Regions from separate parts of the Shewanella sp. GutCb genome, predicted to be linked through region 3. Evidence: predicted binding sites of a transcription regulator. Region 3 holds the regulator's gene; each other region holds the start of a gene.

Region 1 (10,973 bases), 130 kb from region 3:
ACATAAAGACCCATTGCTTAAAATGGCCAAACGTATCGCCTTGAGTCACCATGAAAAGTGGGATGGCAGTGGCTACCCAAATGGCGTGGCAGGGACGGACATTCCCATTGAAGGTCGCATAGTGGCAATTGCCGATGTGTTTGATGCATTAACCTCGATTCGACCCTACAAAAAAGCTTGGACCGTTGCCGATACAATGGCACTTATCGAGAGTGAGTCAGGCAAACATTTTGACCCTGAGCTGGTCGAGCATTTTAAACACATTTTGGCAGAGGTCACGCAAATTCGCGATGAGCATCATGAAACGTAACGACTTTATACCGTCCATAAAAAAGGCGCCTTAGGCGCCTTTTTTATTACAGTACTCGTTAGTCACTCTCTTCCAAAGAGTATGGCAGGGCAATGACACTAAGTTGTGATGTATCATCACCGGCGATTCTCAGTGTGGCGCCCATCGGTGTGTCATTGGCTAACACTGCAGTAAACAATACCTGCTGATCTCGTTGAACACTTTCAATAATGGTACCAGCGCGTCGAAATCCAGCATCCTCTTCTAAGGCTATCTCTAATTGGCTGTCAGCGGTTAATTCAGCTGATACCGTACCTGAGACAATATAGAGTGCGCGTTTGTTGCCACCGCGGTATTTCATTCGAGCGATAGTTTCTTGGCCCATGTAGCAGCCTTTGTTGAAGCTAATGCCATTAATCGCTTGCAGGTTACACATTTGCGGCACAAATTTAGCATTATGCACAGCGCCAATATTCGGGTAACCGGCTAATATTTCTAGCTCTTGCCATGCCGTCGCATCAAAAGTCACTGCTTCAGTCAGTGTATTGAAACGCTCTACACTCGATTGCTCGATTGCAATAATAAAACGGCCAGCATCTTGGATGATCATGCCATTGTCGATAAGCGTCAGCTCGTCGTTTAATGCCCCAAATTGCTCGGTTAACCAAGTTGATGCTTGCTCACCAGCAACGCCTAAAAGTAGCCAGTCATCGCTCACATCAGTGAGGTCAGCCTTGCTAAATACGGCATACTTTTGCAATTGAGATAGATCTAATGCCAAAGTCTGTTTTGGCATCATCATAAATAGGGTACCGTCTTTCGCAAAGGTTCTAAAGGTGGCAAGCATTTTCCCTTTAGGATCGCAATGTGCGCCCCAGCGCCATTGATTGTCTTCAAGTGAGCTGATGTCGGCAGTGACTTGACCATGTATAAAGCTGCGGCCTTGTTCTCCCGTTACCGACATTAAACCTAAATGAGATAACTGGGACACAATAAGGGAAGGCTGTTGTCCGTTTAAAGGCCAGTTAGGCTGAGAAGTTGACAGGGTCATGAGCAAATCCAAGAGTTAAACGAGAAGAGTGATGATTGTAACGCTAATCATAGGCTGCGAAAAGTTGCATACCGCAAGTTTATTAAAACTATAAGGCCGTACAATATCGAATTGTACGGCCTTAGAAGATCCGCTGAAACTGATTTCAGCTAAATAGGACTGACTTAGTGAAGTAGTCGAGTTCTAATTGTGCCTTCAATCGCTTGCATTTCGGTGAGTGCCTCATCAGCTTTATCTGAATCAACCTCCATCACCACGTATCCTATTTCAGCTGTTGTTTGTAGATACTGAGCGGCAATGTTGATGCCTTTCTCTGCAAATGCCAAGTTAATCTGGATAAGGATCCCGGGTCTGTTACGGTGAATATGTAGCAATCTCGAGGTACCTGAGTGTGGCGCTAATGAAACTTCAGGGAAGTTAACTGCGGTCATGGTCGAGCCATTATCAGAGTATTTAACCAGTTTCCCAGCCACTTCTATACCGATGTTTTCTTGTGCTTCAGCCGTGCTACCACCCACATGAGGAGTCAATATCACGTTATCAAGCCCACGTAATGGGCTGACAAACTCATCGTTATTCGATTTTGGCTCGACAGGGAATACATCAATTGCTGCACCTGACAGGTGTTCTTCTTTGAGCGCGGCGGCTAACGCATCAATATCGACAACGGTGCCGCGTGAAGCGTTAATTAAGATACTGCCTTTGCGCATACAAGCCAGTTCAGCGTGAGCAATCATCTCTTTGGTATGCGGTGTTTCTGGTACATGTAAACTGACCACATCGGCAAGCGACAGTAGCTGTTCCATTGAATGTACCTGTTGCGCGTTGCCTAAAGGTAGCTTGTCTTCAATGTCATAAAAGATAACCCGCATGCCCAAGGTTTCAGCAAGAATACCTAGCTGGGTACCGATATGGCCATAACCAATAACACCGAGTGTTTTTCCGCGTGCTTCATAACTGCCTGCAGCACTTTTTAGCCAGCCGCCTCGATGAGCCATAGCGTTGCGCTGAGGGATCCCACGCAGCAACATGATGATCTCGCCCAGCACTAACTCAGCTACACTTCGAGTATTAGAGAAGGGTGCATTGAAGACGGGGACCCCCAGTTTTTCAGCAGCAGCTAAGCTCACTTGGTTGGTACCGATACAGAAACAACCAATACCGACCAGTTTATCAGCGTGACTTAATACCGCTTCAGTCAGTTGGGTACGGGAACGAAGACCCACAAAATGCGCATCTTGAATCGAAGAGAGTAGATCCTCTTCGCTCAGTGCTGCTTTGTGGTATTCAACATTGGTGTAACCCGCTCGTTCGAATACATCTACCGCAGATTGGTGGACGCCTTCCAACAGCAGGATTTTTATCTTATCCTTGTCCAGCGAGTGTTTCGCCATGATTTATGTACCCTTTTGGTTTATTTGTATTATGTATATCTAAGCTCATCGCAGAGACGACTAAATTCAACCGCTAGCGTGGTTTAGGTATAAACTGTCAAGCTATAAACAAAGTAGCACTTTTTTAACTCGGTGTAGAGGGCTGGATGGCTAAAGTGTTTATTCTAAATTAAGAACAATATCGTATATGGGAGAGATATTTTGAATAAAAGCATTGCATGGCTAGTTATCTTTTTTTTGGTTCTGCTGTGGTCTGCAATTGAGCCGAAAGATCAGTTCACTTGGTTGTTAGAAGTTTTACCGGCATTACTTGCACTGCCAATCCTTGCTTTTACTCGTAATAGCTTTCCCCTAACGAGCTTGGCTTATGTTTTGATCCTTATTCACTGTGTGATTTTAATGGTCGGTGGCCACTACACCTATGCCGAAGTTCCTTTGTTTGACTGGATTGCACAATGGACGGGGACGACCCGTAATAACTACGATAAAGTCGGTCATCTTGCGCAAGGATTTATTCCCGTTATTTTAGCTAGAGAAGTGTTTATCCGCTTAGGTGTCGTTAAGCTTGGCGCTTGGTGTAACTTTTTGGCTATTTGTTTTACGTTGGCATTCTCAGCACTTTACGAGCTTATTGAATGGTGGGTCGCTGCGCTTACCGGCGAAGATGCTGAAGCATTTCTCGGTACACAAGGCTATGTTTGGGATACGCAATCTGACATGGCAATGGCATTAGTAGGGGCGATTGCTGCGATAATATTGTTGAGTCAGTACCATAACAAATTGATCGCGATTAAGATGAAACCACAGGTTTAAGGATCCGTTAATTTCCCTGAATTGTATGTCCACTTTAGTCTTTACACTGTTTCTGTTAAATGATTTTCATCCGGCATACTTTATTACTAGGTCAACTCTATGTAGACTGACTTAGTCTGCTTTGTATTAGTTCTTTTGGTTAAAGGTAATTATTACAAAGCATTAAATGGACTAAGTGAAATATCTCAGGGAGAGAAGTGATGAATAATATTGATGAAGTGGTGTTTCTTCATCAGGTGGCTGCACCTTGCCACCTGGCTATGCTTGCAGAATCAATTGGATTGAAGACGCGAGTGATTTCAGATATTGAGCAACTTGAACCTAGCGCTGATAGCAGTAGTTTCTACCTTATCTCTCAACAAGGTGCTGCGATTGACTGTAATGGCATCCCTTTGGTTGCTTCATTGCTGGTTAAGCATGTGCCTGTGGCACTTTATAATGTGAGCAAGGATTCTTTAGATGAAGAGTCTGCGCTGTTATTGGGCATTAGAGGTTTACTGTTTGCAGATCAACGAATGGATTTACAGCTCACGGGCTTACGAAAAGTCCTAGCAGATGAACTATGGTATGACAGAATTTTGATCAGCCGTGTGTTCCGTCAATTAGTGAGTCAAATCGATACCCCACGAGCATTATCAACCGAAGGTTCTGAATCATTCCAACAATTAACCCGCCGAGAAAAAACCATTATTCAACAGGTTTCCAGCGGAGCTCGCAATAAAGAAATTGCTACAGGATTGTGTATCAGTGAGCACACTGTTAAGGCACATATTTCATCCATTTTTAGAAAAACCCATGCACGTAACCGTGTTGAGTTATTACGTTGGGCTGAGCCTTATCAGAATCAATTAAAGTTACATGCAGTAGGCTAATACCAATTCAGTAAAAATTAACGACCTACGGGTCGTTTTTTTGTGACTGTGGCTGGCTAAACTCAGGCAGATTAGTGTTTTTATATGAAATTTACTGGCTAAGTGGAGTTTATGACTAAAATATTAAAATTATTTAGTGAAAATTTTAATATTTTTAAACCTACGTTTTACTTCCTACTGTTTCTTGTTAAGCCACTGATTTAAGTAGGTCTTTTGTTACTTATGTTAGTACTGTTCGTTTAGGTGTCTATTTTTTCCTTTTATTACAGTCAGTTAACGGCATTAATGTGACGTAGGCGTCTTCTTTTTGTCACTTTTCTCTGTAAGAATCCCCGTGCACGTTAATAAAAATTAGCGGCAATATTATAAAAATGGGGTTGAATAAATGGATAATGTTAAAAAATTGTCAGTATTAGCACTGTCAATAGCTGCTGCTCTGCCTATGATGGCGAGCGCAGATGTAATTATTAGTGAATATGTAGAAGGCAGTGGTGGTAACAAGAAAGCGATTGAGCTTTATAACGCTGGAGATACGGCGGTAGATTTATCTGGCTACACTTTGATTAGACATGGTAATGGTGCCGCCGCAGCTTCGTTAATGGCTACCTTAAGTGGTACATTAGCTGCTAATGGAACCAAAGTAGTGGTTCATAACCTTACAGACATTCCTTTAGATGCGGGCATTGATCAGCTTACCAGTACCAAGATGACCTTTAATGGGAATGACGCTGTTGATTTAATGAATGGCACGACTGTAATCGATAGGGTCGGCATTCTTTCTTCTGATAATTTCGCTAAAGATGTCACCCTTCAACGTAGTGATGCTGTTACAGCACCTCAAGCCGTCTGGGTTGAAAGTGAGTGGATTGATAAAGGAACAAACTATTTAGCTGGACTCGGAGCTCGCAGCGGCGACTTCGTTGGTGGAGCGGGTCCTGGTCCTGAACCTGAAGTGCCAGCATTCAGCTGTACAGGTGCTACATTCACGCCAATCTATGATGTTCAAGGTACCGGCTTCAAGAGTCCATTAATTGCAGATGGTAAGTACAAGACTGATGCCGATTACACCGTTATCGGTGTTGTGACCGCTCGAGCAGATAGCCAAAAAGGTTTCTATCTGCAGGAAATAGATGGCGATGGGTCTCTATTCACTTCTGACGGCATATTTGTGAACACCAATGGATCTGCAGATGAAGCGATTCAACCGGGTGTTAAAGTTTGTGTTCAGGGTAAGATTGAAGAAAGTTATGGTCTGACACGTATCACCGATGTCGGAGATAATTTTGCTACTGATGGAAATGCCGAAGTTCCTGCGGCTGAGCCGCTTTATATTGTAGAAGGCGAAAGACTTTCTAATACCCTTGAGCGTTTAGAGGGAATGAAAGTTAAGCTCGATCTGGCTACAGATATGAAGGTCACCAGTATGTATGGTCGCAGTGGCGATCCTCTGGGTCTTGTCTTGTCGCATAAAGCGCCATTGATGAAGGCGACTCAAGTTGAAGCGCCGGGTTCAGATGCTGCAGCCGCTATTCAATCGAAAAATAAAGCCAACCAACTGCAAATTATTCCTAGCATCAAAGCACCAAATGGTACCGTTCCCTATCTTGCCGATTTCAACGCAGAGACTGGATATATCCGTATTGGAGATACCATCACAAACCTAGAAGGCATGATCGGTTATGGCTATGGGAAGTATCATCTTGTAGCAACCAACCAGATTGCTACAAGTGACATTTTACGCAGCGATAACGACAGATCGTCAACACCTGATATTGCCACTATGGGCGATATCCGCGTTGCCAGCTTCAACGTTCTGAATCTGTTCACCAGTGACAGTGATGTTGGTGGTACATTGAATGCCACTTGTAAAGATCAAGCCGATGCCGATAAAGCTAAAAAGAGTTGTGGTCGTGGTGCACATACATTAGAAGATTATCTAAAGCAGCGCACAAAGATTGTTAGTGCGCTAAAAGAGATGAACGCTGATGTAGTTGGTTTGATGGAAATTGAGAATAATGGTTTCGGTGAAACTAGCTCGATTCAGTATCTGGTCAATGCCTTGAACGCTGAGTTACCTGCTATCGATGCTTATAAGTTTATCGAAGCAAACGAAGCTGATAAGTACAAAGGTAAGTTCATTGGTAGCGACGCAATTACTGTCGGACTGCTGTATCGCCCAAGTAAGGTTAAGCCTGCCGGTGATGCGTTTGTTATCGAGACTCCAGAGCAACATGCTCCTGCTGGAGTGATGAGCCGCGGTGAAGGTAATGATGCTGAAACTAGCCCTAGTTATAACAAGTATCAACGTCACAGCTTAGCTCAGACTTTCCAGATCAATGATGAGAAGTTAACAGTTGTAGTTAACCACTTGAAATCTAAAGGCTCAAGCTGCTTAGAAGATTGGGCTGAATTTGCAGAGAAGAATGATCCAGCAGATCTACAGGGACACTGTAACGAGTTCCGTGTTTCTGCAGCCAAGGTTATCGGTGAATCACTCAAAGATATTGAGGGTGATATCTTGGTTCTCGGTGATATGAATGCTTATGGCATGGAAGATCCTATCGCTGTCTTGACAGATTATGATGCTGCAACTGCCGAACGTGAGATAGTTTCTGCTTCATGGACGACGCTTGAAGGTAAAGTTTATGAGCAAACGGGTAGTAAGATTGACAAAGGTTACGGCTTAATTAACCTTAATACTCAGGCTCATGGTGCTAGTACCTACTCATACAGCTACAGTGGCGAATTGGGTAACTTAGATCATGCATTAGCTAATGCAAGTGCTGCGGCGAGACTGGTAGACATTCAAGATTGGCATATCAACTCGGTTGAATCTATCTTGTTCCAGTATTCTGCGTATAACCAAGGCGATATCGAAATTTCTGATAATGCCTTCCGCTCTTCAGACCATGATCCTGTGATTATTGCCCTGAGCTATCCAGCGCCAGTAGAGCCTGTTGTACCTGTTGTCCCACCAAAGAAAGACGATGGTGGTTCATTGGGTTATCTAAGCCTATTAATGCTATCGCTATTTGGCTTACGTCGCCGTAAGCACTAATGGCAAACTAACCACGGGTTAGCCTGCTGGTATTAGAGCAACTGATAAGCCACCTTTAATTGAAAAGGTGGCTTTTTTATTGCTTAATTAGGCTACCGATAGCAATGATATCACTCGTCTTTAACTATAAATCGATACAAATGGCAGCTTAATGCACTAACGGCTCATTAACGTGTAAAAAAAGTAGTTTAAAACTTTCTTTTTAGTAGTGCTTTGATCACAACTAGGTCATAGAAAGGATTGCTCACCTCTTATGAATCACTATTGTAGTATATCGCTATTGTTAATATATCTATGTAAATAAGTGGTTTACGTATCTATTTTGTACGTATTCAGTTCGTGCGCGAGTACCTTTGTTAGCTTTATTGTTGTAATCAATGTTTCTATGCCTTAGCAGGGTAAAAATATAACTTTTATGTGCTAAATCGACGTAATTTGCTTGCAGCAAAAATGTTGCTGTATACACTGCATCCATAGCAAGGTTTTGTGAGTTGAAAATGTATGGAAGTTTTCATCATTTTTGGCTATGTAGCTATTTAAAATTAGAGTTAGTATTCTCGAAACAGCCAAGCAGCTAACTTAATGACTGTACAGAGGGGTCGGTATTGCAGTTAACCAATGCTGCTAATGCACTGCCAATCATATTGATGACAAATATTTACAGCGCGCTAAAGCGAACACAGTCATTCAATGAAAATATTTAGCTGACACTGGGTGTCAGATTGACAATCGACTTTAACACTTAGTTAAGCTAGTGCTGATAAAGTTAGATTTCAATAATTGTAATTCTCAACCATTTCAGTTCAGACGACCAGTTACCCTATGGCGCGTGGTTAGGCACATAAGTTGGACGTGAAAACGTATCGACACCTAAATAATAAGCTCAATCACGCGCCTATTCTATACACCGATAACCTTCCACTTTGCCAAAAATCAATAAAGCGTTACCGTTATGGTCAACGCGATGAACTGCCGCATAATGATCAAAGACTTATACTCATCTTACCTATTTAAACTTTTTTATTTAGGCAGTAAACTGTTAACAATAACTACAAAAAATGGATGTAACAGATGTCGATTTGGTTTAGACCCGTAAGCTTAGAAACATGTGCCAAAATGGATTCAGGGATGCATGGTAAAGGCACACTGATGCAAACGATGGGGATCACGATCTCTGAAGTTGGTGATGATTATATGAAGGCGACAATGCTTGCATCACCTGCTGTACATAATCCTTTAGGTATCGTTCATGGCGGCGCTAATGTTGCTTTGGCCGAAACCGTCGCCAGCTATGCGGCAAATTTCGCGGTCGATTTTGAGCAGTATTACTGCGTTGGCCAAGAGATTAATGCTAACCATTTAAAGGCATCACGCAATGGCATGTTAACGGCAACGGCCAAACCTGTGCATCTTGGCAAGCGCAGCTCAGTATGGGAAGTGTTGATCCACAATAGTGCAGGCGAACTGTGTTGCATATCTCGAATGACTGCGGCGGTGGTAAAACGTTAATCTGTTTAACGCGCAGTAAAGTACAAATAATTGAGCGGTAAGCTGTTGCATTAGTAAACTATTGCCCATACTCAATGTATTGTTTTTTTGTAAGCCTTGGAGCTAAAATGGATAGCGCAACAATATGGGAATGGGTAGGGTATTTAGCATCGGTGGTGGTTGCCATATCGCTGATGATGTCGAATATCAAAAAGTTACGTTGGTGGAACTTGGTGGGTGCGGCTTTATTCGTCGCTTATGGCTTAGCGATTGATGCATTGCCAGTGGCTCTAGTTAACTTTTTTATCGTGCTCATCGATATTTATTATATCGTTAGGCTCTATAAAGCGGACAAAGCTACCCCAGAATAAAAAGCATTACAGTGGCTCTATAGTGGCTTGATAGTATCAGGCCACGCTGCAAACATTATTAACTTAAAGCGCTTGTTTAGTGTCATGGATTACCTGGCCCCTGATTAAACCTATTACCTATAAGGCATAGCCTCGCAACTGAGTTAATCTTTTATCTGGTGTTAAAGGTAAAACCTCATCCACATTCTCTCTACCAAACTCCAGCTTAAAATTGGTCGAACAAGTGCAGCCCTTAGCTGCATAAATCACCGGCCTAATCATACTATTACAGTCGTAATCGTCAAAACAGTTTGAGCTTATCTAATCTAATCGTTTTAACATTCCCCTATGAGCGACTACTATTACTCCATCGACATAGTTACTCGTTATGAAGATTTTAGGAGTTGTACCATGGCAACTATTTATGACCTGATCGAAACTTGGGTTAATGCTAAGCGTGATAATTCGCTTTGTTTACATGCCCTCTAGCCCGTTTGTTTTCATACTAATATATTAAATATTAAGATTTAAATCTGAAAACCGACTTTATTATAATGATTGATGTGAGTTCTAGGAGTTTATTATGGATAAGAAGAAATTGACCACAGCGTTTGGCGCCCCAGTATCTGACAACCAAAATGTTAAAACAGCAGGTAAGCGCGGTCCTATGTTGCTTGAGAATGCTTGGTTTCTTGAGAAGCTAGCTCACTTCGACCGTGAAGTAATCCCTGAGCGTCGTATGCACGCTAAAGGTTCTGGCGCTTTTGGTCGTTTCACCGTGACCCATGATATCAGCGAGTTTACCAAGGCTAAGATGTTTGAGTCTGTTGGTAAAGAGTCTGAAGTGTTTGTTCGTTTCTCGACTGTAGCTGGTGAGCGAGGTGCTGCAGATGCTGAGCGTGACATTCGCGGTTTTGCGATTAAGTTTTACACCGAACAAGGAAACTGGGATCTAGTGGGTAACAACACACCGGTCTTCTTCCTTAAAGATCCACTTAAATTCCCAGATCTTAACCATGCAGTAAAGCGTGATCCTCACACTAACATGCGTAGTGCTAACAATAACTGGGATTTCTGGACGTTATCGCCAGAGGCTCTGCATCAGATCACTATGACCATGGGTGATCGTGGTATCCCTAAGTCTTATCGTCATATGGACGGTTTTGGTTCTCACACTTACAGCTTCATCAGCACAGATGATAAGCGCTACTGGGTGAAGTTCCACTTTAAGACTCAGCAGGGGATCCAAAACTTATCAGATAAAGAAGCCGCTGAAATCATTGCTAACGATCGTGAAAGTCATCAGGCGGATCTACTGCACTCAATTGAGCAAGGTGATTTCCCTAAGTGGACCTTATATGTTCAGTTAATGGAAGAGGCTGCGGCAGGTGACTGTCCGTTTAATCCTTTCGATTTAACCAAAATTTGGCCGCACAAGGATTACCCTTTGATCCAAGTGGGTGAACTAGAGCTTAACCGTAATCCGGATAACTATTTTGCGGACGTAGAGCAGGTTGCATTTGCACCGACAACTATCGTACCTGGTATTGGCTTCTCACCGGATAAGATGTTGCAGGGACGTTTGTTCTCCTACGGTGATGCCCAGAGATATCGCCTGGGTGTAAACCATAGCCATATTCCAGTTAACGCACCTAAAT
Region 2 (10,973 bases), on a different contig from region 3:
GCTAGCTAATGCTTTACCTTGTGGGGCAGGTTCGACACTTTCGGCCACTACAGTGTTAGTTGCTTGCTCTACTGCGGTATTGACAGCTGTTGCTACCGTTGGCGTTTCAGAGGCAACTTCAATAGCAAATAACGGGGCATGTACCCGAGCCAGTTGCCCTTTTCGGTAATGTAACTTTGTTATTTTACCGTTTTTCATCGCCGGAATTTGAACCAAGGCTTTGTCTGTCATTACATCAGCAATGGGTTGATCTTCAACCACGATATCGCCTTCACTAACCAGCCATTCAACCAGTTCACACTCAACAATACCTTCACCAATATCTGGCAGCAAAAATTCTTCAATAGTCACATTCGCTGTACCGATGTCACTTTGACTCTCTGTATTGCTGACAGCTTCAATGTTGGTCGCTGCAAGTGGCGCAGCTTGAGATCCGCCTTCCTCTGCAATATCAACAGCATATAAAGGCGCATGTACTTTGGCAATTTCGCCTTTGGCATAATACAATTTAGCAATAGTGCCAGCGTACGGTGCGGGAATTTGCACTAATGCTTTGTCCGTCATCACATCGGCTATTGGCTGATCTTCAGTGACAACATCGCCCTCTTGCACTAACCATTCAACTAGCTCGCATTCAACAACGCCTTCACCGATATCCGGCAGGATAAACTCTTTAATCATGGCGGGCTCCTAAAATTTGACTGACGCTTTAATGGCTTCAAATGTTTTCAATGCATCAGGCATATATTCTTTTTCATGGATTAATGGATAAGGTGTATCCAAACCACAAACACGCGTAATCGGTGATTCTAGGTATAAGAAGCACTCTTCTTGTATCGTTGCTGCTATTTCACCGGCAAAACCACCCGTTAATGGCGCTTCGTGGTTGATCAGTAATCTGCCAGTTTTCTTTACTGATGCAGCAACAGTATCGACATCCCAAGGAGATAAGGTCCGCAGATCGATAACTTCACATGAAATGCCTTTCTTTGCTGCCATGTCGGCAGCATTTTCAAGAATTTCCATCTGAGCGCCCCAGCCTAACAATGTAATGTCAGTCCCTTGGCGGATCACTTCAGCTTTACCCAACTCAATAACAAAGTCACCATCTCTCACTTCGCCTACTGATGCACGGTAAAGACGTTTTGGCTCAAAGAAGATGACCGGATTTTTGTCTCGGATTGACGCAATCAACAAGCCTTTAGCTTGTTCTGGATTACGCGGGATAACCACTTTAAGACCCGGTGTTTGAGTAAAATAGGCTTCGGGTGACTGTGAGTGATAGTGACCCCCCGCAATACCGCCGCCATAAGGCGTTCTAAACGTTAGACCGCCCACGTCAAACTCATTACCACTGCGGTAACGGAATTTAGCGCTTTCGTTGACGATCTGATCTATCGCTGGAAAGATATAATCGGCGAATTGGATTTCAGCTACGGCCGTCATGCCATTAGAGGCGAGTCCATTGGCAAAGCCAGCGATACCTTGCTCTGTTAGCGGTGTATTAAAACAGCGGTCACGGCCAAATTTTTCTTGCAGGCCCGAAGTCGCTCGAAAAACGCCGCCAAAATGACCAACGTCTTCACCAAATACCATCATTTTTTGATCAGCTTCCATTTCCGAGCTCAGGGCTTCGTTAATGGCTTGCAACATATTCATCTCTGCCACAGCTTATATTCTCCCTGCGCTTTTTGGATAGGCTTCTGGATACTTCTTGATATGTGTCTTTAACTCGGCCAATTGTTTTTCTAATATTGGCGTTGGCTTGTCATACACATCTTGGATAAGGTCATCCAAATGCGGTAACGGGATCTTCTCTGCAACTTTAAGTTCAGCTAGCACTTCTTCACGATATTTAACATAAAGATCGGCATCTTGTTTTTCGTTGAGCCAGCCTTTGTTAATCATCCATAACTTAAATCGTTTCACTGGATCATGTTGCTGCCATTTGGCTTCTTCATCTTTTGAGCGATAACCTGATGGGTCATCTGATGACGAGTGAGCACCGAGACGATATGTCATCGCTTCTATTAACACTGGAGCATTATTGTCTAGTGCGTAAGCGCGAGCTTGCTGCGTCGCGGCTAATACTGCCAACATGTCATTACCATCGACACGGATAGTATGCATGCCATACCCAGGTCCTCGGCTGGCAATACCATTACCTGCAAACTGTTCTTCCGTTGGCGTCGAAATAGCATAACCATTATTACGGCAGAAGAAGATCACTGGCGAACTAAGCACTGCGGCCATGTTGAGGCCAGCATGAAAGTCACCTTCTGATGCAGCGCCTTCTCCGAAGTAACAAATAGCAATGTTACGCTTCTTTTGCATTTTCAAGCTATAAGCAACGCCTGTAGCTTGTGGAATTTGGGTCGCCAGTGGCGATGATATGGTCTGGTAGTTTAATGCTTGGCTACCATAATGGATTGGCATCTGACGGCCTTTACCTAAATCTTTCTCGTTGCTGAACATTTGGTTCATAAATTGTTCAGTGGTAAATCCACGGTAGCGTAAAGCAGCATGTTCACGGTACTGGGCTAAAATAACATCGCCGTCATCGAGTGCAGCGGTACTACCGATGATAGAAGCCTCTTCACCGGTGCAAGTCATGTAAAAACTGATACGCCCTTGACGCTGTGCTCCCAGCATACGCTCGTCTAATACTCGGGTGAACACACATGTATCGTGGACTTTTTTAGCCAAGGCTTCGTCTATAACGGGTAATACCGCGCCTTCATAGGCTGTGCCATCGGCTTGTAATACTTTAAGGATGGGGATCGCGATGGAGTTTTTATCTAAAAAACTTACGCGATGGACTGTCTCAGCATTTGTTGTTGCGTTGCTCATAATGTGCTCTTGTTATTTATGATGCTTCCAAATGACGAAAGAAGCATCTATCTATTCTAATACGCGGGAAGAACATTACGTTAACGTAAACTAACTCTCAATACTTCCCATCACTCAAAAGACAACTAAGCGCCTCTGTGCATGTATATATTGGTTTACATGCACAGTTATTCAGTATGAATTTAGTCCAAATTACTATCATCTGCCGTCTTTAACATCAATACGGTCCGTTGGCCGACCGGCACTTTTGCATTCGGAAAAACAATCGATTCAAACTCATGTTCTATTTTAACCGCCTGACCACCTTCTTTGGCTAAGGTGTAACCTCTTGGAAATGCTGTAAAGTTTTCAACATCGTTAGTGAAGTTAAATTCAAAATCGTCAAAGTGTTTATTAACAGAACGACACACTTGATAAAGGTTTAACCGCTTAAGATCGAATGCTGGCAGTTGTAAATCTCGTCCCGTCATCAATAGTGTCAACATCTCCTTCATGGCGATAAATCGAGTCATGTCATTTTGCCCCATCGGGAATACTTTGCCTAATTCAATGGTAAAGGCATCGGCTCGATAGTTCTCAGACGAAAAGTAACTGAAGGTTGTAGTCGGTTCATGATGGAATAAAATGGTGTTAATACCGCAAGACTCGAGGAACATAATCTGTTCTCGACTGTACTTACGGCCAGGACGGTAGGGATAGATGGCAAACTTTTCGTGTTTTGACCCACGAATAGCTGTATGTAGATCGTAATGAATACGTTGTCTTTGACCTGATTGAGAGGCGTAGAATCTATCAACATATTGTTCTAGTTTGTGCGCTCTGACCCGCTCTGGATTACAAAGGCCATCGCCACGTGAATGCGCCCCATTAAACAGACGGTTTAGATTTTCATCGATAAAGCGTGTGCCATTGTGGATTGCTGCAGGATTACCGATTAAAAACATCACCCGCTGTTTCAGCTTTATTTCTTCAGCCAGAATTTGCGTAATGAGTCCATTACAAAGCTCAATGGGCGCCGTTTCATTGCCGTGAACTGCACAGGACAACACAATATCCTTACTGTGTTTAGTTTGTATCGGTTCAAACACAATAACGCCAGTATCCCAAACTTGTACGTGAGTGTGCTCACCTAAGTCAAATTCAAAACTCTCTGGAAGATATTGTGGATGCGCTAAGGTTAACGCGAGAAAATCCTTGGACTGCTTCAATTCGTGAAACACAAACAACTCCTTATTTAATACTTGTCAGTTCGCTCAGTGATAGCTCGTATGCCTTACCAAACCTATCCCCTTTGCTGATATTGCATGGAATATTAGCATGAATCAGAGACTAATAAGGCAACGAATTTACAGGCTTAGTGCAACAAGTAATCAGCTGGATAAAATTATGCTTGCATTGGTTGAAAAGATAAAACACAATGAGGACATCTAGCCATCCAAACGGCCAATACAATATTAAGGAGTCATCATGGCTTATGCTACATTCGGTGCGGGTTGTTTTTGGGGCGTTGAGTATTTTTTCAAGCAAGTTGACGGCGTAACCGACTGTACGTGTGGCTACATGGGTGGCAATGACCTGTATTCCTCTTATAGTGACGTTAAAGCAGGTAATACCGGTCATGCTGAAGTTGTCCAGATTGAGTTTGACCCTAGCAAAGTGGGTTATGAAACATTGTTAGATATATTTTGGCAAAATCATAATCCGACCACGCTAAATCAACAGGGCGAAGACAAAGGCAACCAGTATAGAAGCTGCGTATTTTTCCATAATACCCAGCAAAGAAGCCAAGCAGAAAAGGCAAAGCTTGCACTGATAAAAAGTAGCAAGTGGGGAGATAAACAAATAGTGACTGAAATTGTCCCTACGCAACAGTTCCATGAAGCTGAAACTTACCATCAAGATTACTTAGCTAAGAACGACCTACCCAGTTGTCACATTAGCTTCTAGATGCAAGTTATACCCATAACATTGGGTATCGGTCATTCATTAGGAATTAAAAGGGAAGTGGCAAGTTTAACACTAATGCTTCTTCTATAACCTCAGTCGCAGAAACCAGAGTATTGAAGCCGCAGATATAAAAAAGACGCCATAACAGCGCCCTCTTTATTATTACCCGTATACATTTAGCTCGCTAATGCTTGCTCAACAATAATGGCAGCATCTTTAAGCAATTGTTGTAAATGCTCTTGGCTGACAAAACTCTCACCGTAAAGCTTAAATAATGCTTCAGTACCCGATGGACGAGCCGCAAACCAGCCATTGTCGGTGACCACTTTAATGCCCCCTATCGAGGCCCCATTACCTGGAGCATGTGTCAGCTTTTGGGTAATAGTATCGTTAGCTAGCGTTGTCGCTGAGATTGAAGCGACAGTAATTTTGGCGAATCTAGCTTTGTTATCCAAGCTAATGGGGCTATCAATGCGTTGGTAAAAGCTCTGGCCAAACTCGCGTTCTAATTCGAGATAACGTTGCTGCGGTGTTTTGCCCGTAACAGCTAATATCTCAGCCGCCAATAAACACAAGATAAAGCCATCTTTGTCGGTACACCAAGTGCTGCCATCTAGTCGTAAAAATGCAGCTCCAGCGCTTTCTTCCCCACCAAAGGCAAACGAACTGTTGGCAAGACCTTCAACAAACCATTTAAAGCCGACGGGAACTTCAGACATCTGTTTATCATGCATGGCACAGACTTTATCAATCATAGCGCTTGAGACTAATGTTTTACCAATCACCATCTTGTCAGTCCAATTAGGACGATGAGTCACAAGGTAATCAATTGCCACTGCAAGAAAATGATTCGGGTTCATCAAACCGCTGCCAGGACATACAATGCCGTGTCGATCAAAGTCGGGATCATTACCAAAACAAAGATCATATTGGTCTTTATGTTGAAGTAAACCGGCCATCGCAAATGGAGATGAACAGTCCATTCTGATCTTGCCATCTTTATCCAATGGCATGAAACTAAAGCTTGGATCGACCTTGTTGTTTACAATCGTAATGTCTAAGCCATATTTATCTGCTATTGGCTGCCAGTAATGGATCCCTGAACCGCCAAGAGGATCTATGCCTAAATGCAGTTTAGCATCCGCAATCGCCGACATATTGATGACATTGGCAAGATCGTTTACATACGGCGTAATGAAGTCTTCAGCACTGACATACTCCGTTAGCAACGCTTGGGCATAATCAATCCGCTTAACGCCAACTAAGTCATTCGCTAAATACTGATTTGATCTATTTTGGATCCAATCGGTGATCTCGCCTTCTGCTGGACCACCATGCGGTGGATTGTATTTTATTCCACCGTCTTGAGGTGGATTATGTGAAGGCGTGACGATAAGACCATCGACCAGATGAGCAACACTATTATCTTGCTGGCTATTGGCGCAAACAATAGCGTGCGATACCACCGGCGTAGGCGTGAAACCGTCATTTTCGTGAATAGCGACAGTCACTTTATTTGCGACTAAAACTTCAATAACAGAAATGGCAGCAGGTTGTGATAGCGCATGCGTATCAATACCCAATATAAGCTTGCCCGTGATCCCCGCCTCGATACGGTAATCAACCACTGCTTGAGAAATCGCTAATAGATGGGCTTCATTAAAACTACGCTTAATGGCACTGCCACGATGGCCTGAAGTGCCAAAAGTAACCTGTTGCGTCACCTCTTTGGCACTAGGGCTTAACCGATAATACAAACTTATCAGTTTAGATATATTGACCAAATCCTTTTGTTCAGCAATCTGTCCCGCTCTTTCATGTATGGCCAAAAACTAGCTCCTTTAGTTAACGTAGATGTCTATTATACTTTATCGATGATAGCGACAACTTGCGCATCATCTGTTCCAAACTGTGTCAGCACTTCAGACAAAATAGTGCGTTTCTTAGCCGTGTTATTATTGGTTGTCACCCAAAAGCCACTGTTGCCAATCTCTTTCGGATTAGCTGACTTGCTGGCTTTTAATAACGCGTCCTTTGACGTTGCAAAGTACAACCTGTCACGCCCTTGGATCAACAGAACTTGTTCAAACTGGCTTTTTGATGTCTGATACACAGTGTCCAAAATAAACAAGAACCGTCCAACAGCGCCTTTTTGCGCCGCTAATAGCTCTGCATCGATTAAACCAATAAAGTCACCAATAAGGTTACTTTCAACTATGATGGGTTTATTGATGACTTCTACAACCTTGTCGTCACGTTCTAAACTTGGGTGGCTAATCGTTTCAGGTTGAGGTTGAGCTGGAGTCACTGCATCAACACGCAGCCCTAATATTCGTCGTAAAATATCAGAAGCGCTTTCACCAATATGTTCAGTTTTGCTGGCAATGTGGCGGTAAAGCTCTTCATCAACCTCGATATATTTCATAACGGTTATCTTCCTTACGTAGAAAACTGGGATCGGTGTTATTTGTACTGATCATGAGCGCATTACGGCCCCAAATTATCCCCTCAGTGTAACGAGGTTTAGAGCCTTGATAAAGCACCAATAATTGAAAACTGCGATCCAAATAAGAAAGAGCGGCTTGTTAGCCGACTAAGCGGTTAATAATGCGTCAAAGAGGTGACAATTTTATGACCTGACTTGGATTCTAAATAGGATACAGGCACAATCTTGCACAATTCGATCTTTTAGGCGGGCATAAAATGCACTATACGACCAATGGCAGCGGACCTGCTGTTATTCTCATTCATGGGCTATTTGGCGATCTTGATAATCTAAAAGCACTCGGGAAAACGTTAGAAGATAGCTTTACCGTCGTTCGAGTCGATGTCGTCAACCATGGCAATAGTGAACATGTCTCCTCAATGACCTATCAAACGTTAGCTGACGATGTGAAACAGCTACTCAGCACGCTCAACATAAACGAAGCAATATTAGTCGGACACTCTATGGGCGGTAAAATAGCGATGGCAACTGCCCTTCTCTATCCAGAATGTGTGACCAAGCTTGTTGTGGCTGATATTGCCCCCGTTGCCTACAACAGTCGTCATGATAAGGTTTTTAATGCACTTGAAACCATGCCATTAACCGAGATCAACGATAGGCGTGATGCACTAACCCATATGCGTAGCCTTGATATCGATGAAGGCACTGCGCAGTTTTTACTTAAGTCACTTAAACGCAGTGACCATGGCTTTGAATGGAAGATGAATTTAGCAGGGTTAAAACAAAGCTATAACGACATCATTGGCTGGCCAACGTTCACAACTCAGTATACCGGTCCATGCCTATTAATACGCGGCGGCGACTCAGACTACGTCACATCCGCTCATAGAAGCGCTATAATTGAGCAATTCCCTACCATAAAAGCAAAAACAATTGAGGGTACGGGGCATTGGCTACATGCTCAAAAAACTAGCATTTTTAACCGTATAGTAAAAGATTTCCTCGTGAGTAATTGATAAAAATTTACTGCCAATAAGATGTAAATCGTCTAGCCGCTTTACCACTTATATGGTATATTCCCGCCACTTTTTTTTGGCCAGAAGGAATGGTAGATGTTAATGCAACATATGGAGCAAATTGAGGCGTTAGGCCTAAACTTGTTTTTTGCAGCCATTTTCTTCTTTATTGGTATGGCCATTCACGATGTACTTAAACAGGGTAAAGTGCCTCTGTTTGGTCGACGTATCGTTTGGTTAGTTTTATTTCTCGGCTGTGCCGGGTTTATCGCAAAAGGGATTATACAGATGACCTGGGAAGGTTCAGGCATCGGTTAAATTGGACTCAATGGCAAAAGAAACATCAGACAGAACCACCATTGATCTGTTCGCAACAGAACAACGACGTGGTCGTCCTCGTAGCAATCCATTGCCGCGGGACCAGCAGCTAAAAATTAATAAAAGAAACCAAATCCAACGTGACCGAGCTAACGGTTTAAAGCGAATAGAGCTAAAGGTGTCACAAGATTTGTATGACGCCTTGAATGAACAGGCAATGGCCAGTAATATTAGCCGCAGTCAGTTAATTGAATTAATACTGCAAAAGCAAGTCAGTAATTGAGCGCTTTTACAGCACGCATACTTTAAAGTGAACTAGACATAAAGGAACAACAATGGCTACAGTAGGTCTTTTTTTCGGGTCTGATACAGGCAACACCGAAGCCGTCGCCAAAATGATCCAGAAAAAACTGGGTAAAAAAATGGTTGAGGTGAAAGATATCGCCAAAAGTACCAAAGAACAGATAGCAGAGTATGATCTGCTTCTTTTCGGGATCCCAACTTGGTATTACGGTGAAGCACAATGTGACTGGGACGATTTTTTCCCAGAACTTGAGCAAGTAAACTTTGAAGATAAGTTAGTCGCTATTTTCGGTTGCGGTGACCAAGAGGATTACGCTGAGTATTTTCTCGATGCCATGGGCATGGTTAACGAAATCGTCGAAGGCCGTGGTGGTATTGTCATTGGTCATTGGCCAACAGAAAGCTACGACTTTGAAGCCTCGAAAGGCTTAGCGGATCCTAAGCACTTTGTCGGTTTAGGCATTGATGAAGACCGTCAACCTGAACTTACCGAAGAGCGAGTAGATGCTTGGGTTAAACAGATCTATGAAGAGATGTGTTTAGCTGAACTAGCAGATTAATAAACGCTTAAGTTTATTCATCTCTAGCAACAAAAAAAACGGCATTTATGCCGTTTTTTCGTATTTAAAGATAAATGTCAGCCGTTTAACTAACCAAGGTAGCGAAGCATTGACTCATTGCGCATTAAAGCCCGTAAAAACGACAACTCAGTGGGATATCTTTTGCTGTGTTGTCGACAACTATGGTGATATAGGGGTCACTTGGCGACTCGCTAAGCAACTGACAAAAGAATATCAAATCAATATCACCTTATGGGTCGATGACTTAAACAGTTTTTCACACATTTTGCCACCGTTAGATCCAAGTCTTAACAGCCAGAAACATGATGGTGTGCGCATCAACTTATGGTCTGAGCCTCTCCCGGTAAACTATAACGCTGCAGATGTTGTCATTGAGGCATTCGCCTGTAATCTGCCTAACGCAGTTGTGCAAGCGATGCATGCCCAGCATGAAGCCCATAAGCAAGATACCAGCGTCCCTAAAGCACCTGTATGGTTAAATTTAGAGTACTTAAGTGCTGAGTCTTGGGTCGAAGGTTGTCATGGCCTACCCTCTATGCAAAATAACGGCCTCAAAAAGTACTTTTACTTCCCTGGATTTACGGGTAACACCGGTGGTTTGATTTGCGAAAAGGACACTTTAGATCAGCGGAATGTATGGCAATCGAATCTGGACTTTCGACACCAGTTGTTCAACAAGCTTGGCCTCAATAATATTGACGATAACGACACAGTGATCAGTGTATTCAGCTATGAGACCTCTGCCCTACTTCGTTTATGCAAGTTATGGATGGAGTCAGATAATCGAATACATGCGTTGATCCCCAAAGGACGAAGTTTAAACAGTCTACAATCACTGCTACCTTGTGCTATCAATGACCTCAACGTAGGCCAACAAGTGGTGCATGGTAATCTTACTATTCATATTTTGCCCATGACAGATCAGCAAAGCTACGATCAACTGTTGTGGAGCTGTGACGTGAATATTGTTCGCGGTGAAGACTCCTTTTTACGAGCACAATGGGCAGGGAAACCGTTTATTTGGCATATTTATCCTCAAGAGGATGATTACCATCTGGTAAAATTAGCCGCCTTTATGGATAGCTATTGTGATAATCTCAGCCCACAAGCGAGCAATATCTACCGTTCACTCAATATCGCTTTTAATAAAGAGCAAGCTGACACTGCCGCTCAAGAGTGGCAAAACCTAGATTTAATCCAGCCTGAGATGTCACTTCACGCACAACAATGGCCAATTTACATATTAAATGACGCAGATCTTGCTTCTCGACTAGTTCAATTCGTCAAAAATAGCTAAGATACTGCGTTGAAATAGAAAAAACCAAAAATAGGAAATAGTGTAATGAAAACTGCTCATGAAATCCGTCCTGGTAACGTGATCATGTTAGATGGCAGCCCATGGGTTGTACTTAAGACTGAAACAACTCGATCTGGCCGTAACGCTGCTATCGTAAAATTAAAGCTTAAGAGCGTTTTGCTTGATTCGACGACTGAAACAACGTTCAAAGGTGA
Region 3 (10,973 bases):
GAAGCTGCGGGTGAGACTTTCGAGAACACTGCTGGTGGTGGCGATAGCCGTCCTGCACGTCGTCCTCGTAAACCTGCAGGTGCTGGTGCAAGTACTGGCGCTGGCGAGCGTCGCCCTTCTGCTGACAGAAAGCCGCACCGTAAAGGTCCAGCTGGCGAGTAATTTCGCAAAGGTAACAGAATAATGTCAGTTTCTACTTGTGAGAAACTGACCTATATGTTGCAAACATAAAATCAATTTTATCCATCCGTGGAAAATTGACATAAAAAAGGAGCCTATGGCTCCTTTTTTGTTTTCGAATTTCTATCAATTAGCCGTCGTGGCTACGCATCTTGTAAGCCCTCTTAATCGATTCTTTTGTACTGTTGAGTCTCTTCTTGCTGCTTCAATGCCTTTATACATGCCTGACAGAGGCAGGATTTAGACTCTAATAGCGGATTAACTCGCTCTGCACTGACCGCAAGCTCAAGTACAGCCTTCGATGGAAATGCTTGCGTACGACACCAGCATTGTTCAATGCTCTTACCCTGCAATACTGAGCAGCCATTTTGAGACTGACATAGTGGGCAAATGGAAGGATCTATCGTCATTATATGTTGTCCGCTTATTTAGCTAATCTATCTGCGGGATGATTTACCCCGTCACAAAGAGTCACGCCGGTTAACTCGTAGGGGTTAATGCCCTCTATACAACCCACATTAACACCAAACTGGTTTGGATTTGAGCGCCGTTGATGGTGGGTATATATTCCACATACGCTACAGAAATAATGTTTAGCGGTACCAGTATTGAATTGATACAGCGATAGTTTATCTTTACCCGCAACGATCTTTAGCCCATCAAGCTCTGCAGAAGTGACGATGGTGCCACGACGCCTGCACATAGAGCAGTCACAGCGCCGCAAATCAATAATGCCGTCGGGTAGGTTAAGCGCCAATTTAACCGCGCCACAATGACAACTGGCTATATGTGTCTGTTTCATCGTTGATCCTTATCTTTGCTGACCGTTAATGTAACAAAAAGGGCTCGCGTTAACGAACCCTATTTCTCAGAAAAATCAATGCCTACTAACCGTAAGAGGCCTCACTAGCACAGCCATTAATCACTGCGTTTAGGGTTGTTCCCATAAGCTTTACTGCCAAGTTCAGCTTTACCGTCAACACTGCTGCCATAGTAGCCTTGGTGTTTATGATACTTGCCTTTCAGTTGCTTTATATCACCGGTAAATCTTGGGTCTTGTGGGCGCTCTTGTGCATTAATGTATGCCGCAACGTCCCAAGCTTGTTGATTACTCAACTGAACACTTTTGCTGAATGGCATATTTTCATAAATAAAATAAGCCGCGGTATTAACTCTATGCATCCCCGCGCCCCAGTTAAAGCTCTGTGGCCCCCAAAGTGGTGGTAATGAGTAAACCCCTGCACTCTCATAACCTTGCCCGTCAGCACCGTGACAAGACTGACAGTGAACTTGATAGACCTCACTGCCTCGCTTGGGTGAGTATGCCAGCTTAGGCGCGGCAATTTTAGGGAATCCCTTTCCTGGCAGTGCAGCACGCTCAGGCTGAGTCATGGCAGTTTTTACGGCTTCAGGTAGCGGCATATCTTCGCGCTTACCCCCTTTAAGCAGCTCGCTATCAGATAATTCGGGGACTGCATCAGTTACACCTGCTTGATCCATTAAACCACTCATGCCGAGCCAGTAGGAATAAGCCGAGAGCGCGACCAGCTCTTTGCTGCCTGACGCTGGCGGCGTGCCATTCATTGAGTAGGTAAAACACCCTTGAAGACGCTCTTCATAGGAATTAACTTTATCGTTTTTCTTGCGATAGGCTGGATAGGCAAAATACGCAGCCCATAGCGGTGCTGCGTTGGCACGACGACCCGCGTTCATATGGCAATTCGAACAGTTGAGATTATTACCGACATAGCTATCTCGCATCTGCTGTGAATTAACAAATAACTGATAGCCAAAGCGAACTTTATCGCCAAACTCACCTTGGGGAATCGAGCTTAAATCTCTAGGGACTAAATAAGCTTGACCAACTTGCTTGGCCTTAGCAATAAGCTCAGTCTGTTTATCCGGCAGTTCTTGCGCTTGTACCAGCAAGCTAGGACTAAGGCTAATAATGAGCCAACTTAAATGAGATACTTTCATGGTTAACCCCTTATTTTAATTCTGCGAAATACTTCGATAATGCATCAATTTCGGCACTGGTAAGTTTGTCAGCAATGGTCCCCATCACACCATCTTGATCGCCACTGCGGGAATCTTTCTGCCACGCTATCAACTGGTTCTTAATGTAGGATGCTTGCTGACCTGCAAGCCGTGGAAATTCGCCCACACCAAGCCCTGAAGGTCCATGACAGGTAACACAAGCTGGGATGACTCGTTGCCAATCGCCTTGATAGACTAGCTGCTCAGTTGGATTTTCATATACCGCTTTCTCACCCCGTAGATGAGGTGTAACGATAGGCACGTCGAATGATGAAAAATAGTCAGCAACAGCATAAACAGCATCACCTTGGAGGGTCATTGACATAGGCTGCATGGTCGCATTCTGTCTTTTACCGGTCTGAAACAACTTAATTTGTTTGGCGATATAATCAGCAGATAGCCCTGCTAATCTTGGGCCAAGAGGCTCTATGCCTTGCCCTTGAGGGCCATGACAACTGCCACACAGCGCTGCCGAAGGCGGCATAGCCGCATAAGAGGATGCACTTAGCACCAATAAAGCACACGTTTTCAATCCACGTTTCATTTTTATATCTCCATCAGTTGATGGTTTTAACAATAGCGCTTCTGAAAAATAATTGCTCATTAAACAGTTAAATCAGAAAGATATCGACTTTTAAAAGAAAAATGACTATGAGAAGTTAATTTTATACGCTAATGCTCGACACTCTAGAAAGTAGCTGCATTCCGCGAAAGGGTCTTGCTTAGTGCATTCCATTATGACTACTCCATTACCTCCCAATTGCTGCACTTTATACTTTAAGTCGCGCAACAACATGGAATAACCAGGTTTGGGGGAGTTCGGCGCTTTTTGACAATAAGATGAAGCCACATCTCCAATCATTTGTGAATCGAAACTGTAAATGTCTTCTACCGAGTACTCTACAACTTTTGTGGCTTTAAGCGTGTCTCCGACATATTCAGGCGTGACATTACTTTGAAACTGCACTCCCTGACAGCCAGCCAAATAGAATAGTGCGCAAAAAACGGCCAGATCCTTCGCTTGATTATCCATAATCTACCTTTCCTTTGAAATACATAATGCTAGCTTAAAATATCCTCTTATCTAAATAACCTTAATCTAAATAGGTTCAATAAACAAAAAAACCAACAACCTAACAAGTAGGCTATTGGTTTATTCTCGCTGACTAAAGAGGATTTGTTTATTTACCAGGGCGAACACCAAGAGTGTGGCATATCGCATAAGTCAGTTCTGCACGGTTCAGCGTATAGAAATGGAAATCTTTAACCCCTTCTCGAGATAAGACTTTAACCATATCAATCGCTACGTTGGCTCCGACCATCTGACGGGTTGTCGCATCATCTTCAAGGCCTTCAAATTGGCGGTGTAACCAGCTTGGAATGGATACATTAGTCATGGCCGCAAAGCGCTTAGTTTGGTTGAAGTTAGTCACTGGTAGGATACCTGGGACAATTTCAGCATCGATGCCTGCTGCAGCGCAGCGATCACGGAAACGTAAATAAGATTCAACATCAAAAAAGAACTGTGTAATCGCGCGGTTAGCACCTGCGTCGATCTTCTTCTTAAGGTGGATAAGATCTGCTTGAGCATTGCTTGCATCAGGATGCACTTCTGGGTAAGCCGCAACAGAAATATCAAAGTCTGCCACCGAGCGTAGCAGACGAACGAGATCATTAGCAAAACGTGTTGGTTTGGCACTGCCTTCAGGCAAATCGCCACGTAGAGCGACGATGTCACGAATACCGCTATTCCAATAATGCTTAGCCAGTTCTTTGAGTTCTTCATCACTCGCATCCACCAATGTTAGATGCGGAGCTGCAACTAAATCAGTCTCTTTTTGAATGCGTTCAATCACGCCATGAGTACGATCTCGAACCCCCGAGTTTGCACCGTAAGTAACAGACACAAATTTAGGATTAAGTGGCTCAAGACGACGAATAGAGTTCCACAATAGCTTTTCCATCTCTGGAGTCGAAGGCGGGAAGAATTCAAAAGAAACGTTTATATCATCTTTTAGCTCAGATAAGCTCTGGTTCAATGATGTCGCATGTTGTGCATGATGAAAGCCCATTTCTATTTCCTCTACTTCAACTCGTTAGTCTAGCCATTTTCAATATAGCCGTTTGGACGTCTATATGTCCATATACTAGAGAAACTGAGATTGAAGTCAAGTGTAAAAAGCAGGCAAGTGCGTTTTTTTCTTCGGACAATAAAATAGCCCGCTAATTCAGCAGCAGAATGTACCAATAGAAATCGAATACGCAGGCCTTAAAACCAAAAAATGCATGCCAGCGTAACTGACATGCATTGTTTAATTAATCGCTTAGCTGCTTCAATCAGCCTTACAATATTATTCCTGCAGTAAGTCTCGGCAAATATGCGCTAAGTCAGATTGCACCGCTGCTGCAGTCACCTGTCTTCCGGCTCCAGGCCCACGAATAATCAGTGGATTGTCTTGGTAGAACTGGCTGCGAATAACAAACACGTTATCGCCCGGCGTTAAGTTGGCATACGGATGACTATTATCAACCCATTGCAGACTCACTTCGGCCTTTAATTTACCATCAACTCTATCTAACGCGGCGACATACCTAAGCACTTTATCTTGCTCAACTGCAGCTAAATACTGCTGTAGCATATCGTCATCAAGCTCATCAATACGTGACAAAAATTGTGCTAAAGGTAGCTCGGCAAGATGCTTAGGCACCAATGACTTAAGCTCAATATCTTCAAGCTCAATTTCTAAGCCAATTTCACGTGCCAAAATGAGCAACTTACGCTGCATATCACGACCCGATAAATCATCACGTGGATCGGGCTCTGTGATCCCCAATCCTCGCGCTTCAACCACCAGCTCAGAGAAGGGTTTAACTGCATCATAGTTTTCAAATAACCAACATAAGGTACCTGAAAATATGCCACCGACCGCTTCTATACTGTCACCGCTGTTATGCAGATCATTAATGGCATGTTGTATCGGAAGTCCGGCACCACAGCTGGCGTTATAACGCCAAAACAAGCGGCGATTACCCAGTTGTAGTTTTAGCTCGCGATAAAAAGGCAGTGGTCCAGATCCTGCAAGTTTGTTGGCACTGACAACATGAATACCGCGGGCAAAAAACTCCGGGTATTGCAGCGTTAGATCGGCGCTGGCACTGATATCAAGCGCAATAACTTCATCACACTCAAGTGCTTGTAACTCATCAAACAAGTGACTGTACTGCCAAGGTGTTGCATCTTGCTCAAATACTGTTTTCCAAGAATCCAGTGCTATTCCCGTATCGCTAATCAAGGCTTTTCGGGAGCTAACCAGCCCGACAAGCTCAACACTGGCCTCAATCTCTTTATTTAAGGCCGCTCGTGCGCCGTTAAATAGCTCTATCCAAGCTTCACCAATATTGCCGACACCCAAGAGCAATACGCCAATACGTTTACGCGGGCCTGCACATCGACGATGCACTTTTTGAGTCAATAAGTTCACCTGCGATTGCGGCACTAATGTCACCAAGCTCATGCCGTCATTAAACAGCGGGCGAGCATTACGGCTGAGTAATCGAGCAAAACCACGACGATAAAGGTCCGCGTCGGCACTCACTAACGCAACCAGACCGAAATCATCTCTAATTTGAACATCAGTAATACCGAGCGCTTCGTTATTAGCATCGAGCAACGCTTGAACTTGCTTCTGATTCTCAAGGGTAACGGTTAATTCAACCCGCTTTTTCGCAAGCGACCAATGCGCTAGCGGATAAAGCCCTGAATCAGTTAGCAAACTTAACAATGCAGATAAAGCCCCATTCAACTGAATGTTAAACAGTGACACCCGGTTTAGATTGGTCACCACTGGCGCACTGGCTGACGAGCTTTTAGGCGCTATCAGCGTAAAGTCGGTATGTGATGCATAACTTGAGCGAACAGCAAGACTCACTTCAGTATCAAACAAGGGTTGCAAGGTACGATTGTGCAATACTGGCGAACCTAAATGCGCCAGACGATTGGCCTCGTCTAACGATAGGCTGCTCAATAGCTTGGCATCATTAATCTTGTTCGGATCGGCGTTAAATACACCCTCAACATCGGTCCAAATAGTTACCCGTTCAATATCCGCCAAACTGGCAATTAGCGTGGCACTAAAGTCAGAGCCATTACGGCCTAATAACAAGGTATCGCCCTTGTCATTGGCACAAATAAAGCCAGTGATAATGAGTCGTTCATTTGGATGAGCTGCAATGAGTGTTTGCACTCTTTGACGCGAGTCTTGCAAGCGGATCTGTGGCACTGCGCCTTCATCTGCGATCAGTAAGGTACGCGCATCAACATCAGATGCAGCCACACCAGACTCTCGTAATAACGCCGCCAGTAAACGGGACGACCAGCGCTCACCAAAACTCACCACTTGGCTACTTTGGTAATCGTTGATAGATTCTATAGACAACAAGCTGATCAGTTGCGCTTTATCGTTTGATAGTCGCTCTCTAAGCGAGCGAGCTTGCTCATTCGACAATAACTGTTCGATCAGCTTTTGTTGAAAACTAATGAGTATTTGTAGCTCTTCCTGCCATAACTGCTGAGTCGTGCTCAGCTCAAGTAATCGATACAGAAAGTTAGTGCTTTTTCCTGCCGCAGAAACCACGACAAGATCGTCACTGTTACCATGAGTCAGGAGAATATGTGCAACGCGACGATAGCAGTCTGCGTCAGCTAAACTGGAGCCACCAAATTTATGTAAGTGACAGCGTGCCATCTTAAACCCCTTTAATTAACAAACGACAGCTGCATTGAGTGCAGCTTCAATATCGGCAACAAGATCGTCAGCATCTTCAATACCAACTGAAAGACGAATAAGGGTGTCTTTAACCCCTGCTTGTGCGCGTGCCTCAGGATCCATCGCTCGATGCGTCATGGTTGCAGGCACGGCCACTAGACTTTCTACTCCTCCGAGGCTTTCTGCAACAGAGAAATAATTAAGATTTTTTAAGAAAGCGACTAACTGTTCCTCCCCGCCTTTTAGCTCAAAGCTGAGCATGGCACCAAAGCCTTTTTGCTGCTTGGCAGCAATTTCATGACCAGGGTGATCTTTAAGGCCGGGGTAATACACTTTCTCTACCGCGCTATGACGGGTAAGAGTAGCAAGGATCCGCTGCGCATTCGCCTGATGTTCACGAATTCTCACTGCAAGTGTTCGAATTCCGCGCAATGTTAGATAACTATCAAATGCACCGCCGGTAAGCCCCAAGGTATTTGACCACCAATGCAATAATTCGCCCAGTTCAGCATCTTTCGCCACCACGGCACCGCCGACAACATCACTGTGGCCATTGATATATTTTGTGGTCGAGTGAATAACAATATCCGCACCCAACAGCAGAGGCTGTTGCAAGATGGGCGATAGAAAGGTGTTATCAACCACAACAAGCGCGCCAACTTCATGGCTGGCAGCACTGATCGCCGTGATATCAACAACCCGTAACAATGGATTTGACGGTGTTTCTAGCCACACCATCTTAGGTTTGTTAGCAATGGCTGTCGCCAATGCCGCTGCATCGGTTTGATCAACCACTTCAAGTTTAAACTGGCCTTTCTTAGCAAGATTGGTAAATAGACGATAACTACCGCCATAACAATCATGAGGTACCACCAACAAATCATCTGGCCCAAGTAAACTGGTGGCTAAGGTGATTGCAGCCATCCCAGTGCAAGTCACAACGCCAGTACAGCCTTTTTCGAGCTCAGCAATAGCGTCACCCAAGATTGACCGAGTGGGATTGCCTGAGCGGCTATAATCGAAATCTCTTGGATTTTTGTGGCCATCAAAAGAATAATTGGTAGAAAGATAGATCGGGGGTACAACCGCACCGTGTTGGGTATCGGACTCAATGCCTTGGCGTACAGCTACAGTGGCTAGTTTACGCTCGGTCATGTACTACTCCTCTTGCTATATTTTCTTACTAGGGATGTCTGGACGTCTAAATGTACCTAAGCAATTCACCCTAGTCAACCAGTTTAGCCGTTTAGACGTCTAAGCATTTAGAAATCTATTTGCATTTGTCATAAAATAGAGGCAATAATTTGACTGTGCTGCATAAGAGGTTAAAATCTGCCCCGCATTTAAAAATTACAGGTGAGTCAATGACTGAGTGGAACGGCGATTATATCAGCCCATATGCTGAACACGGAAAAAAGAATGAGCAAGTTAAAAAAATTACTGTCTCTATTCCTTTAAAAGTACTCAAGGTGCTTACCGATGAGCGTACACGCCGCCAAGTGAATAACTTACGTCATGCCACCAATAGCGAATTGCTCTGTGAAGCGTTTCTACACGCCTACACAGGACAACCGTTGCCAAATGATGGTGATCTATCAAAAGATAGGCCGGATAGCATGCCTGCGGAAGTTAAACGCTTGATGGATGAGATGGGCATTGAGTGGGAAGAGCTAGAGTAAACCAGCTCAGTATTTGCAAACAAGGATCGCAAAGCGGTCCTTGTTTGCATTCGCTCGAGTAAAAAACCAGAAGCCGCGCCCTTCGGGTTCGTTTCTGTGCTGCTATTTTTTTATGACAAAAATGCGTTATGAGCTTTCGCTCAAACCTTGTCATAAAATCATTATTCTTTATTACAAAGACTCGAACAAAAAATAAGCTCGAAAATTTAACAACCTCTAGGTAGCCAAATGTTAGAGCCAAGCACGCTCATTCTCGCCTCAATCATTATATTTTGTGGTGCATTAACACAGAGTTTAATTGGCTTTGGTTTAGCTGTCATCGCAAGTCCGCTGTTATATATTATCGAACCCTCCCTAGTGCCAGCATCAGTCATTATGATGGGATTCTCTACCGCTGTATTGACGCTTTTTAGAGAGCGTGGTCAGCTTGAGTTCAACGGACTGCAGTATGCGCTACTGGGACGTATTCCTGGCGGTATCTTAGGCGCTACGCTTATCGTAATAGCCCCTCAACCTATTTTAGGGCTGGCAATTGCTCTTATCGTTGCGCTCGCCGTTGGCTTTAGTTTGATGAAGTTTAGTATCCCTGTGAACCGTGTAAGTCTGTTTATTGCTGGGATCCTCTCAGGCGTCTTTGGCAACATTGCCGCCATTGGTGGTCCGCCGTTGGCAATATTACTCGCAGGTAAAGATGCCGGCCAGTTTAGAGCAGCCCTTTCAGCTTTCTTTATTTTCAGCTCAATGATTGCTTTGACCATTTTGGGGTTTGCAGGGCTGCTAAAGCTTGAGCATTTGTGGGCATCGTTAATGCTATTGCCCTCAGTCATATTGGGCTATGCCGTTGCAGGCAGATTGGTAGGCAGAGTCGATAAACAAAAAACCAGAGCTTTCACTCTGGTTTTATGTAGTTTCAGTGCACTTATCTTAACGATTAAATCGGTTATCGAACTCAGTTAACTCAGCTATAAATCGATAAATCATGGCGTGTTAGAAGTGATATGAGGTTTGCAATACGCCACCGATGGCTTCATCGCTGCCAAACATCCCAGTAAAGTCTAGGAAAAATGATTCTCCAAAAGCAAAGCCAGAACCAATAGAATAAATGTTAGCCGTTGAATCTTTCATGTCGTGACGATAGCCCACTCGCAATGACATCCAGTCAAATGCACGTACTTCGCCTCCTACGCGCCAATATTGGGTGCCATCAAGTTCTTTAAACTTCTTATTCTCAATTAAATCAACATCGGTAGTGACCGTTAATCGCCTCCAGTCATAAGCAACACCCGCGGTAACTAAAGGCTCAACACGGTAGGTAAACTTTTGCCCTTCAACTTCAATGGTATCGACATCTTGGCTAATCAAATTTCGACCTGATAAACCAAAGACTAAGCCGTTGATAGGTTCAATAGCCACACCGACATCGACATTGAAACTGGTTTCATCGTTACGATATTCAACATCATCAAAGTCGCTGGCAGAGAAGTTGTTCGCGCTAGCGCGATAGTTATAAGTGTCAATGCGTTGGAACTTAGGTGATATACCGACAGAGATCGGCATATTAACGATAGAAAGCGGGAAACTTAACGCAATACCTAAATCAGAAACAGCGCCTCCAATAACTTGACCACTTGACGCTAAGTCTGTCACTGCAGGCGGATTATTGGCATCTAAATTCGCCAGCGCATCAATATCAGATTGAGCAATGTCGGCAACACCAACGGCGCTAACATAACTTTTATAGAAAATGGCCATTGGCATTCTTTGATGCGGAATGGCCACGCTAAAGCCAAGACCAGCACTGGCATAAGCTGATGTGCCTTTTAGTGATTCTAAATCGAGGATCAAATCATCTCTGTAAACATCAATATTGGCACTATTACCTGCATCTATGGCTGCGGCTAAACCATCATAGGAGCTAATAAGAGAGTCGAATTTATCAATCATGTTGTCGCTGTCGGCCATATCAACACCCAATACCGGCATCAGTAATACAGCTGAGTTATCTTTGTGCGCATTTAAACCGAGAAGAGCAGGATTGACGAATGCAGCCCCCTCATTATTAGATGATGCAACACCTGCGCCGCCCATCGCATCGCTACGAGCCTCATAATACTCTTGCCCTGAATAGGCAAAAAAGCTGGGGATTAATGCACACAATAGCGCTAATTTACGTAGTTTCATCCATTCCGCCCTTTTTATGTCCTTAACGCTTTAACACCAATACGGCCCAAATCGAAAAAAGGTCTTAAATTGTTTTTTCTTATTAGAGTTATTCTAAGCCAAAAAAAACAACTATGGGATAAAAAGTTAA

Evidence for each region. Region 3 encodes MetJ, which represses methionine synthesis genes. Its sites were predicted from a motif close to TAGACGTCTAGACGTCTA; they were not measured.
Region 1: serA (phosphoglycerate dehydrogenase) is a predicted target of MetJ. The motif match lies at 2,870-2,887, and genes of this name have one in related genera.
Region 2: msrA (peptide-methionine (S)-S-oxide reductase MsrA) is a predicted target of MetJ. The motif match lies at 4,279-4,296, and genes of this name have one in related genera.

Annotation. Positions count from the first base shown of each region.
Region 1 is NZ_PJBL01000027.1:129,041-140,013, forward strand. It holds gene CXF86_RS16930 (response regulator) at 1-310, shown strand, start outside; gene ygfZ (tRNA-modifying protein YgfZ) at 369-1,340, opposite strand; gene serA (phosphoglycerate dehydrogenase) at 1,505-2,734, opposite strand; gene CXF86_RS16945 (DUF2238 domain-containing protein) at 2,936-3,547, shown strand; gene CXF86_RS16950 (helix-turn-helix transcriptional regulator) at 3,748-4,419, shown strand; gene exeM (extracellular exonuclease ExeM) at 4,805-7,477, shown strand; gene CXF86_RS16960 (PaaI family thioesterase) at 8,549-8,986, shown strand; gene CXF86_RS16965 (YgjV family protein) at 9,094-9,336, shown strand; gene CXF86_RS16970 (catalase) at 9,899-10,973, shown strand, end outside.
Region 2 is NZ_PJBL01000026.1:48,760-59,732, forward strand. It holds gene CXF86_RS15625 (dihydrolipoyllysine-residue acetyltransferase) at 1-681, opposite strand, end outside; gene CXF86_RS15630 (alpha-ketoacid dehydrogenase subunit beta) at 691-1,668, opposite strand; gene CXF86_RS15635 (thiamine pyrophosphate-dependent dehydrogenase E1 component subunit alpha) at 1,672-2,850, opposite strand; gene astE (succinylglutamate desuccinylase) at 3,033-4,070, opposite strand; gene msrA (peptide-methionine (S)-S-oxide reductase MsrA) at 4,318-4,797, shown strand; gene pgm (phosphoglucomutase (alpha-D-glucose-1,6-bisphosphate-dependent)) at 4,974-6,626, opposite strand; gene seqA (replication initiation negative regulator SeqA) at 6,659-7,222, opposite strand; gene CXF86_RS15660 (alpha/beta fold hydrolase) at 7,501-8,259, shown strand; gene CXF86_RS15665 (DUF2788 domain-containing protein) at 8,356-8,577, shown strand; gene ybfE (LexA regulated protein) at 8,588-8,860, shown strand; gene fldA (flavodoxin FldA) at 8,913-9,440, shown strand; gene earP (elongation factor P maturation arginine rhamnosyltransferase EarP) at 9,550-10,758, shown strand; gene efp (elongation factor P) at 10,804-10,973, shown strand, end outside.
Region 3 is NZ_PJBL01000027.1:2,694-13,666, reverse strand. It holds gene CXF86_RS16485 (DEAD/DEAH box helicase) at 1-162, shown strand, start outside; gene CXF86_RS16480 (cysteine-rich CWC family protein) at 345-590, opposite strand; gene CXF86_RS16475 (GFA family protein) at 605-982, opposite strand; gene CXF86_RS16470 (c-type cytochrome) at 1,099-2,157, opposite strand; gene CXF86_RS16465 (c-type cytochrome) at 2,168-2,761, opposite strand; gene CXF86_RS16460 (hypothetical protein) at 2,867-3,250, opposite strand; gene metF (methylenetetrahydrofolate reductase) at 3,399-4,289, opposite strand; gene CXF86_RS16450 (bifunctional aspartate kinase/homoserine dehydrogenase II) at 4,569-6,962, opposite strand; gene metB (cystathionine gamma-synthase) at 6,978-8,138, opposite strand; gene metJ (met regulon transcriptional regulator MetJ) at 8,348-8,662, shown strand; gene CXF86_RS16435 (sulfite exporter TauE/SafE family protein) at 8,891-9,619, shown strand; gene CXF86_RS16430 (conjugal transfer protein TraF) at 9,650-10,843, opposite strand.